3 regions of the Xanthobacter aminoxidans genome follow, and region 1 is predicted to be linked to each of the others. Evidence: predicted binding sites of a transcription regulator. Region 1 holds the regulator's gene; each other region holds the start of a gene.

Region 1 (3,453 bases):
TGTCCGGTGGCCAGCAGCAGCGCCTGTGCATCGCCCGCACCATCGCGGTGAAGCCGGAAGTGATCCTGCTCGACGAGCCCACCTCGGCCCTCGACCCGATCTCCACCTCGAAGATCGAGGACCTGATCGACGAGCTGAAGCAGGAATTCACCATCGTCATCGTCACCCACAACATGCAGCAGGCCGCGCGCTGCGCCGACATGACCGCCTTCTTCTATCTGGGCGAGCTGATCGAGATGGCGCCTTCCGACGTGATCTTCACCAATCCGAAGGAGATCAAGACGCGCGACTACATCACCGGCCGCTTCGGCTGACGGATTGAAGGATCACTGAGATGCCGGATCATATCGTCGCCTCCTTCGATCAGGAGTTGAAGGAAATCGGCCGCAAGGTCGTCGAGATGGGCGGGCAGGCCGAGCGCCTGGTCGCCGACAGCGTCACCTCGCTCATCCGCCGCGACAGCGCCCTCGCCCAGAAGGTGGTGCTGCTCGACGCGACCGTGGACCAGGTGCAGCGCGAGATCGAGGACCGGGCCATCCTGGTCATCGCCAAGCGCCAGCCTGTGGCCATCGACCTCAGAGAGATCGTCGCGTCCATCCGCATCGCCAACGACCTCGAGCGCATCGGCGACCTCGCCAAGAACGTGGGCAAGCGCGTCATCGCCATCGAGGGCGAGTATCACCCGGCGAAGCTGGTGCGCGGGGTGGAGCACATCTCCGACCTCGTGCTCGAGCAGCTCAAGGAAGTGCTCGACGCCTACGCCGCCCGCAACGAGGCGAAGGCGCTGGAAGTGTGGGGCCGCGACGGCGCCATCGACACCATGTACACGTCCCTGTTCCGCGAACTCCTCACCTACATGATGGAAGACCCGCGCAACATCTCCGTGTGCACGCACCTGCTGTTCTGCGCCAAGAACATCGAGCGCATCGGCGACCACGCGACCAACATCGCGGAAATCGTCTACTACATGGTGACGGGCCAGAACCTGCCGGAGAGCCGCCCCAAGGCGGACGCCTCCAGCGACACCACCCTGCCCTTCCCGGGCCGCACCACCACCGTTCAGAGCTGATCCACCAGACCTGAAGACGGGGCGGAGAGCCCCGATAGTGACGGATAGACCAAAGTGCCGGCGCGTATTCTGATCGTCGAGGACGAAGAGCCGTTGACCCTCCTGCTCCGCTACAATCTGGAGTCGGAGGGTTACGGGGTCGAGAGCGTGGGACGCGGCGACGAGGCCGAGACCCGGCTGCGCGAAAGCGTGCCGGATCTCATCATCCTCGACTGGATGCTGCCCGGCCTCTCCGGCATCGAACTCTGCCGGCGCCTGCGCACCCGGCCGGAGACCGAGCGCCTGCCCGTCATCATGCTCACCGCCCGCGGCGAGGAGACCGAGCGGGTGCGCGGCCTCGCCACCGGCGCGGACGACTATGTGGTGAAGCCCTTCTCGGTGCCCGAGCTGCTCGCCCGCGTGCGCGCCCTGCTGCGCCGGGCCAAGCCCGAGCATGTCGCCACCCTGCTGCGGGCCGGCGACATCGAATTGGACCGCGAGACCCATCGGGTCCATCGCGCCGGTCGCGAGATCCATCTCGGCCCCACCGAGTTCCGCCTGCTCGAATTCCTGATGCAGAGCCCCGGCCGGGTCTTCTCCCGCGAGCAGCTGCTCGACGGCGTGTGGGGCCAGGACGTCTATATCGACGAGCGCACGGTGGACGTGCATGTGGGCCGCCTGCGCAAGGCCATCAACCGCGGCCGCCAGTCCGACCCCATCCGCACCGTGCGCGGCGCCGGCTATTCCTTCAACGAGATGTTCGCCCGCGCGCACTGAGCGTTGCTTCGCTGAGGCGGAGAGCGGGCTTTTGGGGCGTTGCGCCTCAGCATTAAAAGGCACCGTCATGGCCGGGCTTGTCCCGGCCATCCACGTCGTGCCGCTGGCGCTACTGCCCGAAATCTATTCCCAGCCGAACCGCGTGGATGCCCGGGACAAGCCCGGGCATGACGGCGGGATTCGAAAGGCGGCCACCGAAAGAAGCGGCGGCGACCTTAACCGAAACGCCCCCCTCACCCCGTCCGGACCCCCAAAAGCCCAAGCGCCTGCTTGGCCGCGCGCTCGCCGGAGAGCCAGGCGCCGCCCACCGTGCCCCACAGCGTCTCGTGGGTGTGCTCACCGGCGAAGACCAGCCGGCCGCCCACCGTCTCGGTGAAGGCGCGGCGCATGTTGCCGAAGCCCGGCAAAGCGCAGGAAAAGGCGCCCAGCGCCCACGGCTCCTTGCTCCAGCGGGTGGCGAATACCTTGCCGACGCGCGCGGCGGTATCCGCGCCGAATTCATGCGTCAGCGCCGCCTTCACGAAGGACGCCGCTGCCTCGGGCGGACTGTCGGCGAGGCCGGCAGCCACGTCGCCCCCCACTTCAAGGCTGTAGAGGTCTGTGCCGCCGATGCGGGCGCGCAGGGCATAGGCGCGCGGGCCGTCGGCGCGGAAATAGACCAGTTCGTCGGCGCCGAGATTGCCGGGATTGCGCGGCAGGCGGAAGCCGATGTGGTCCAAGGCGCCCAGCGTGATCTTCTCCACCGCCGTGCGGTAGCGCTGCGGCAAGGACGGGCCGATGCGCAGCTTGCCGGCCGCAATCAGGCTCGGCGGCACGGCGACGATCACCGTGCGCCCGGTCACGCTGCCCTTGTTGGTCTGCACCGAGACGAGGCGCGGGCTGAGATCGATGGAGCGCGCCACCACCTCGAGCCGCACGGTCAGCGGACGGGCGAGCTGCGCCACCAGCGTGCCCACGCCCTGCCGGCAGATGTCCTCGCTCTCGCGCTCGTCGAAGCGCGAGACATCCACGGTGGAGACCTGATCCAGTTCCTTGGCGCAGTTGAACGGGCCGAGGACGAAGCGGGCGCTTGGCCCCCAGGGTCCGAGATCCGGCAAGGCGCGGGAGGCGGCCATGTCGCGGTTGGCATCGCCGGCGGCGACGATGGCCCGCTCGCCACGGCGGACCGTGGCGATGAAATCCTCATAGTCGGTATCACCCGCCTCGCGCCCGCCCACATAGAGCCGGCCGCCATCGGGCGCGCGATAGATGTCGAGACCTTCGGCCCGGCCGAAGGCGGCCATGGGGCGCGCCGCCGGCATGTTGAGCCGCGCCGCGCCGAGGTCGAACGGCACGCCAAACTGGGTGGTGTCCGTCACCGTGCGGCCGCCCACCTGCTTGCCGGCCTCCAGCAGCACATAGCTGCGCCCGGCCTCGGCGATGCGCCGCGCGGCGGCGATGCCGGCCGCGCCCGCACCGATGATGACGACGTCCGCGTCAGTCTGCTGGCCGAGCGCCCGCGAGGTGGCAAGGCTCATGCCCACGAGCGGCGTGGCCGCCAGGGCAACACCACGGGCGAGCAGCGCGCGGCGGGAAAGAGGGGGGCGATCGGGTTCGGTCACGGCCGGAACGCTACCATGGGGCGTGCA
Region 2 (3,453 bases), on a different contig from region 1:
GCCGTTGGGGCCGATGATTCCGATGCGGTCGCCGCGCAGGATGCGGGTGGAGAAATCCTTCACCACCTCCCGCGCGCCGAAGGCCTTGGCGATGTGCTTCGCTTCGATGACGAGCTTGCCGGAGGCCTCCGCCTCGCTCACCGCCAGCTTGACGTTGCCCACCGCGCGGCGCTCATCGCGGCGATCCTTGCGCATGGAATGCAGCAGGCCCAGCCGGCGCACATTGCGCTTGCGGCGGGCGGTGACGCCGTAGCGCAGCCAGTCCAGCTCCGCGACGATCTTGCGGTCGAGCTTGTGGCGCTCGGTCTCTTCCTGTTCCAGCACCTCGTCGCGCCAGGCTTCGAACGCGCCGAAGCCCTGCTCCAGCCGCCGGGTCTGGCCGCGGTCGAGCCAGACGGTGGCGCGCGAGAGGGTTTCGAGGAAGCGCCGGTCATGGCTGATGAGCACCATGGCCGACTTCAGCCCCTTCAGCTCGCTTTCCAGCCATTCGATGGCCGGCAGATCGAGATGGTTGGTCGGCTCGTCCAGCATCAGCACGTCCGGCTCCGGCGCGATCACGCGCGCCAGAGCGGCCCGGCGGGCCTCACCGCCGGAGAGGTGAGCGGGGTCTTCCTGTCCTGTCAGGCCCAGCTCGGTGAGGAGATATTGGGCGCGATAGGCATCGTCGCCCGGTCCGAGCCCGGCTTCCACATAGGCGAGCGTCGTCGCATAGCCGGAAAAGTCCGGCTCCTGCGGCAGATAGCGCACGGTGGTTCCGGGCTGGAAGAAGCGCGTGCCGGAATCCGGCTCGATGAGCCCCGCCGCCACCTTCAGCAGCGTGGACTTGCCCGAGCCGTTGCGACCGACAAGGCACACCCGCTCGCCCGCCGACACGGAAAGCTCCGCGCCGTCGAGCAGAGGGGTGGCGCCGAAGCGCAGATGGATGTCCTGGAGGAGAACGAGCGGAGGAGCCATGGGGCCGGATTAAAGCCCTTGGGTCCGGAACGCAAAGGCCGTTCGCGCGGAACGCCGCTTTGCGCCGCCCGTCTCACAGGACAAAGAGATGTGCGCGGCGCCACGCCTCACGCGGGCGACGCACACATCTCGCAAGCCATCAATGTACGGTGGAAGTCGGATTCAGCTTCGACATCTGGTCCTTGAGAACCAGCTTCTTGCGCTTCAGCTCTGCGACACGAAGAGGATCCGATGCGGGGCTGTTCATTTCGCGGTTGAGCTCCTGCTCGATGGCCGCGTGACGCCGCTTCAGTTCCTGAAGGTGCGACTGGATGGACATTCTTAGCCACTCCCTGTCTGCAACACGACATCAGTCTGTCACGGAGCCGGCGAAGAGTCGACCGCCTTTCCGCCACCTCCGGCGACCTCCCATCTTGCGGCGCGGCATACCCGTGCCATAGTCATTCCAAATGGGGCGAGCGGGCGGCGGACCTGCGCGCCGGTGACAGGACCGGGCATGACGAGCGACGAGGAACGGGATCTCAAGGTCCACCTGGAACGCCTGAAGCAGGAGCATCGGGATCTCGATGCGGCGATCGAGGCGCTGACCAGCGTGTCGGGATCGGACATCCTGCAGATCCAGCGGCTCAAGAAGCGCAAGCTGCAGCTGAAGGACCGCATCGGCCAGATCGAGGACGAATTGTTCCCCGACATCATCGCCTGAGAGCGCGCGAGAACCGCGCGAGGCCGGCCCTCCTGAGGAGGGGTCCGGGGCGCGGAGGCCGGGCGTGCCCGGCATCCGTCAGTCGGTAAGAAGGATCAGAGCTGGGCGAGCAGCGCGGTGGCGCCGGAGGCGTCGGCCTTGGAGGGCACGTCCTCCACGTTGAGCGTCTTCACCACGCCGTCCTCGACCACCATCGAATAGCGCTTGGAGCGCACGCCGAGGCCGGCGGCCGAGCCGTCGAAGGTGAGGTCGAGCGCGGCCGCGAAGGACGCGTCAGGGTCCGCCAGGAACACGATCTTGCCGTCGGAACCGGAGGCCTTTTCCCAGGCGCCCATGACGAAGGGATCGTTCACCGACACCACGGCGATGGCATCCACGCCCTTCGCCTTGATGGCGTCGGCCTCGTGCACATAGCCCGGCAGGTGGTTCTTGTGGCAGGTGGGGGTGAAGGCACCCGGCACCGCGAACAGCACCACCTTCTTGCCCTTGAAGATTTCGTCGGTGGTCTTCGGCACGGGGCCGTCCTCGGTGGGAACACGGAAGGTGGCGTTGGGCAGTTTGTCGCCGACCGAAATGGGCATCGTCTTCTCCACAGTCTTGGGCGTTTGCGCCCGCGCCGACAATACGGGCTTTTGACGGGGAGAAAAGCGCTGGCTGCGGGCCGGAGCGGCCCAGCTCAGCGTGGCGGCAGCTTCGGAACAGGCACCGTTGTCACGATCGCCTTCGTGCCGTCCACGAGCGTCAGGGTCAGCGGCGTGCCGGACGGATCGGTGCCGGCGGGTACGCCGTCGAGGGGCAGCTCGAACCGTGCGGCGCCGTCCGGCAGCATGGTCTTCTGCGGCAGTGGCAAGGCCCAGCGGTCCGGCCCCTCGGCGAACAGATCCGCCTTGGGATTCTGGGCCCTGACCTCGATCACGAGACGCGGCGGTTCGGCGCTCGCGTCCAGTTCGACCTTCTGCACCGAGGTCGGCTCGGCAACGCCCAGCGGACGTTCCACCGGCAGTGCCGCGCGGGCCGCCGAAATGCGGGACGCCTCGGCGCCCGCGTCGCCGCCAAGCGCGATGGAGAGGTCGGCGCGGGCGGGCATGCACAGGGCCTCGCACACGGCGAAATCGAACGCGAGGGCGAGCCGCGCCGGCTTGTCCTTGTCCTTCAGCTCCACCTTCAGGGGGAACAGGACCGCCCCCTTGTAGCCGATGGAAAAGCCCCCGCCCCCGTCAGCGAAGCGCTTGGGCGCGGGCCATTCCATCTCCACCCGGGCGATGTTCTCCGAACCGCTCCAGTCCAGCGTCGGCGGCACGCCACTGTCGCCGGGATAGCGCCAGTAGGTCTTCCAGCCGGGGGCGAGCTTCAGCTCGATGCCCGCATCCGCCGTCGTGCCGGAGACGGCACCCGCCATCAGGACCACATCCGCGCCCGGCACCTTCACCGGAGGCGCGCTCGCAGCCCATGCGGCCGGCGAGAGAGCGGCAAGCATGGCGCCGGCGAGAAGTGCGCGGGCGAACACGCCACGAGACGACAACAGGAAGGCGGGCCGGACCGCCGGCCAAGCGCCCAGGGCGCGCTGAGGGGTCGATGTCATGGGCCTAGCGGGTACCCGCTCGCGGCTTCGCCGCAAAGCCCTTCCGCTCACCAATCGCGTGCACAAGCGTGTGACCCGCCGCGGAACTCGCAGCCTTGCGACGAGGCTTCGCGGCGACCTGCGATGCAATCCGCATTTCCAAGACGCCCGAACGGCGGTACCCTTTCTCCATGACTGCGAGCCAGAACCATACGATCGAAGGCGGAGGGTCGGG
Region 3 (3,453 bases), on a different contig from region 1:
TCCCGGCGCACCGCCATGGAGAGCTTGCCGTGGGTCTTCAGCTCGATGAAGCCGAACACCACCTGCACGCCGGCGCGCTCCAGGTCGCGGGCCCAGCGGATGTTGGCTTCCTCGTCGAAGCGCGCCTTCAGCTCCACCAGCGCGGTCACCGACTTGCCGGCCTCGGCCGCTTCGGCCAGTGCCTTCACGATGGGGCTGTCGGAGGAGGTGCGGTAGAGGGTCTGCTTGATGGCGACGACGTTGGGGTCGCGGGCGGCCTGACGCAGAAACTGAACCACCACGTCAAAGGATTCATAAGGGTGGTGAACCAGAATGTCCTTCTCGCGAATAGCGAGAAAGCAGTCTCCGCCGTGGTCGCGGATGCGCTCGGGAAATCGGGCGTTATAGGCCTGGAATTTCAGGTCCGGCCGGTCCACCGAGACGAGCTGTGAAAACTCGTTCAGCGCCTGCACGCCGTCCACCACGAAGATCTCGTCGTCGTTCACGCCGAGTTCGCGGGCGACGAAATTGCGCAGCTCCTCCGGCATGGCGGCGTCGGCCTCCATGCGGATCACCTCGCCGTAGCGGCGCTGCTTGAGGGCGGTCTCGAACAGGCGGACGAGGTCTTCGGCCTCTTCCTCGATTTCGAGGTCGCTGTCGCGGATGACGCGGAACACGCCCTGTCCCTTCACCGCATAGCCGGGGAAGAGGCGCGCGATGAACAGACCGATCATCTGCTCGAGCGTCATGAAACGCAGCGTGCCGGTGCCCTGGTCCGGCAGGCGAATGAAGCGGTCGACCTTGGCCGGGATGCGGATGAGCGCGTTCATGCCCCGCCCGTCCGACTGGCGCACCAGCTGGAGGGCCAGCGAGAAGCCCAGGTTGGGAATGAACGGGAAGGGGTGGGCCGGATCGATGGCGAGCGGGGTCAGGACCGGGAAGACGTGGTTGAGGAAGTGCCGCTCCAGCACCTCCATGTCCTCGGGCGTCCCGTCCCCGCCATCCACCAGCACGATGCCGGCGGCGGCAAGGTCGCGCCTGAGCTCGCGCCAGCGCGCCTGCTGGTCGGAGATCAGCTGTGCGGCGGCGGCGAGGATGGTGGTGAGCTGCTCGGAAGGGGTGAGGCCATCCGGGCTCTGGGTCTGCACGCCCTCGCGCACCTGCTCCTTCAGGCCGGCGACGCGGACCATGAAGAATTCATCGAGGTTGTTGGCGGAGATGGAGAGGAAGCGCAACTGCTCCAGCAGGGGATGATTGCGGTTCTCCGCTTCCTCCAGCACGCGGCGGTTGAAGCCGAGCCAGGAAATCTCGCGATTGATGAACCGCTGCGGCGACTGCGCGAGCGGGCTTTCCACTTCGGAGACGATTTCGGTGTCGGAGAGAGCCACAGCCTCGTTCATGCCCATTCGCTCCCGTCGCTCCCTCATGCCTCATTGGCCGAAACCGGCCGGACCATGGCCGGCTTGCATGACCACTCTATGACATTGCGCCGGCCTTGCGCGTTCCTCAATCGTCCGCGTCCGGATCGGTCCCGGCGGAGGCCTCGTCCGCCAGATCGCCGGCCGCCAGCACCTGGGCTGCCAGCGCGCGGGTCACCGGCCGCCGGGCGGCCAGCGCGGCTTGGTCGAGCGCCTCGACGATGCGCTGGGCCCCCGCCACCGAGCGCGGGATGCGCAGCAACAGATATTGCACGGTCGCCTCGTCCACCGCGAGCTGGCGGTCGGCGAACAGCTTCACCAGCACGGCCGCCAGCAGGGAATCGTCCGCCGGGGCGATCTCGAACACCGGGATGGCGCGCAGCCGGGAGGCGAGGTCGGCTGTGGCGAGGGGGAAGCCGGAGGGCGGCGTACGCGCCGTCATCAGCAGGTAGGCCTGCTGCTCACGGGCGAGATTGAGCAGGTGGAACAGGGCCGGCTCGCTGAAGGTCGCCGGGTCGAGGTCCTCTAGCACCAGCGCGTCGCGGGCGAGGGCCGCCGGCACAGCCTCGCGCACCAAGTCGCGGGCGGCCAGCGTCAGGGCGCCCGACCGCTCGGCGAAGATGGCGGCGAGGTGGCTCTTGCCCGCGCCTTCCGGGCCGACGAGGCAGGCGACACGCGACGGCCAGTCGGGAAAGGCGTCGATCAAGGCGAGCGCCGCCGCGTTGCCGGGCGCGGCGAGAAAGTCGTCGCGGCGCAGCGCCGGCTGGTTCGGCAGGTCGAGGGCAAGCTGGCGCGGCGGTTCTGCCGGGGGGCGGGGCATCGGGTCAGCGGGTCTCTGCCGGAGGATCATCGTCCGCCGCGCCCTGGTAGAGCGAGGATTGCATGTAGCGGGCGATGGCGAAGTGCACCAGAACGCCCGCCACCGCCGTCAGCGGCACAGCCAGCAGCAGGCCGACGAAGCCGAACAGGTAGCCGAAGGCGAACAGGGCAAACATCAGCCACACCGGATGCACGCCGATGCTGTCGCCCACCAGTTTCGGCGAGAGCACATAGCCCTCGATGGTCTGGCCGGCGACGAAGATGGCGAGCACGGTGCCGATCATGCTCCAGTCCGGGAAGAACTGGACGATGGCGACGCCCATGGCCAGCACGAAGCCGGTCAGCGAACCCACATAGGGGATGAAGGTGATGACCCCGGACACGATGCCGATCAGCAGGCCGAAGTTCAGCCCCACCATGGAGAGGGAGACGGCATAGAAGCCGCCGAGCAGCAGGCAGACCATGGCCTGGCCGCGCACGAAGCCGGCCACCGCGCTGTCCATGGCGAGGGCGAGGCTCCGCACCACCGGGCGGTGCGGCACGGGCACCAGCCGGTCCACCAGCCCGACCATCTCGTTCCAGTCGCACAGGATGTAGAACACAACCACCGGCGTCACCACCAGCAGAGCGAACAGCGAGATCAGCGCCTGCCCCCCGGACCAGACCGACGAGAGCAGGCTCAGCACATGGCTGACCCCCTGGGTCATCAGGTCGGAGATGGAGCGCTGCATGTCCGGCAGCCGGTCGCCGACGATGCCGCTCAGCCATTCCCGGTTCTCTTCGGTCAGAAGGCCCTGCAGGCGCGTCACGTAGGACGGCAGGCGCTGGATGAATTCGAACAGCTGGGACGACAGGATGGGCAGCGCGAGCAGGAAGAACAGCATCACCAGCAGCAGCATGATCCCCACCACCACGAGGGCGGAGAGGGTGCGGGCGACGCCGATGTGCTCGAGGCGCGCGACCACCGGATTGAGGAAGTAGGCGAGCACGATGCCCGCCACGAACGGCAGGAGGATGCCGGAAAGCAGCCACAGGACGAAGGCGGTGAGCAGCAGTGCGCCCACCCAGAAGCGGGCCTGGATGCGCACGGATGTCCCCTCCATCCCAGAATGGATCGGCACGGGCATGCGGGGAAGCCGGGCAAAGGCGGCACCGCGCCGCGCCGGCGACGTGGGGTCGCTGCGGAGTTCCGGCATGCGGGTGCGGTCGCCGTCCATCACCTTGCGCCTTTCAACCG

Evidence for each region. The regulator PhoB, encoded in region 1, activates phosphate uptake and scavenging genes when phosphate is short. The targets are predictions, from matches to a motif close to TGTCATNNANCTGTCAT.
Region 2: a site for PhoB is predicted at 1,299-1,315, ahead of V5F74_RS17410 (YdcH family protein). Genes of this name have one in related genera too.
Region 3: a site for PhoB is predicted at 1,447-1,463, ahead of V5F74_RS09705 (RNA degradosome polyphosphate kinase). Genes of this name have one in related genera too.

The regions. Positions count from the first base shown of each region.
Region 1 is NZ_JBAFUS010000004.1:3,692-7,144, reverse strand. It holds gene pstB (phosphate ABC transporter ATP-binding protein PstB) at 1-314, shown strand, start outside; gene phoU (phosphate signaling complex protein PhoU) at 335-1,069, shown strand; gene phoB (phosphate regulon transcriptional regulator PhoB) at 1,124-1,825, shown strand; gene V5F74_RS18760 (flavin monoamine oxidase family protein) at 2,059-3,426, opposite strand.
Region 2 is NZ_JBAFUS010000003.1:486,417-489,869, forward strand. It holds gene V5F74_RS17405 (ABC-F family ATP-binding cassette domain-containing protein) at 1-954, opposite strand, end outside; gene V5F74_RS17410 (YdcH family protein) at 1,094-1,273, opposite strand; gene V5F74_RS17415 (YdcH family protein) at 1,451-1,657, shown strand; gene V5F74_RS17420 (peroxiredoxin) at 1,753-2,238, opposite strand; gene V5F74_RS17425 (protein-disulfide reductase DsbD domain-containing protein) at 2,334-3,239, opposite strand; gene V5F74_RS17430 (YqgE/AlgH family protein) at 3,410-3,453, shown strand, end outside.
Region 3 is NZ_JBAFUS010000002.1:157,180-160,632, forward strand. It holds gene V5F74_RS09705 (RNA degradosome polyphosphate kinase) at 1-1,379, opposite strand, end outside; gene V5F74_RS09710 (HdaA/DnaA family protein) at 1,486-2,217, opposite strand; gene V5F74_RS09715 (AI-2E family transporter) at 2,222-3,304, opposite strand.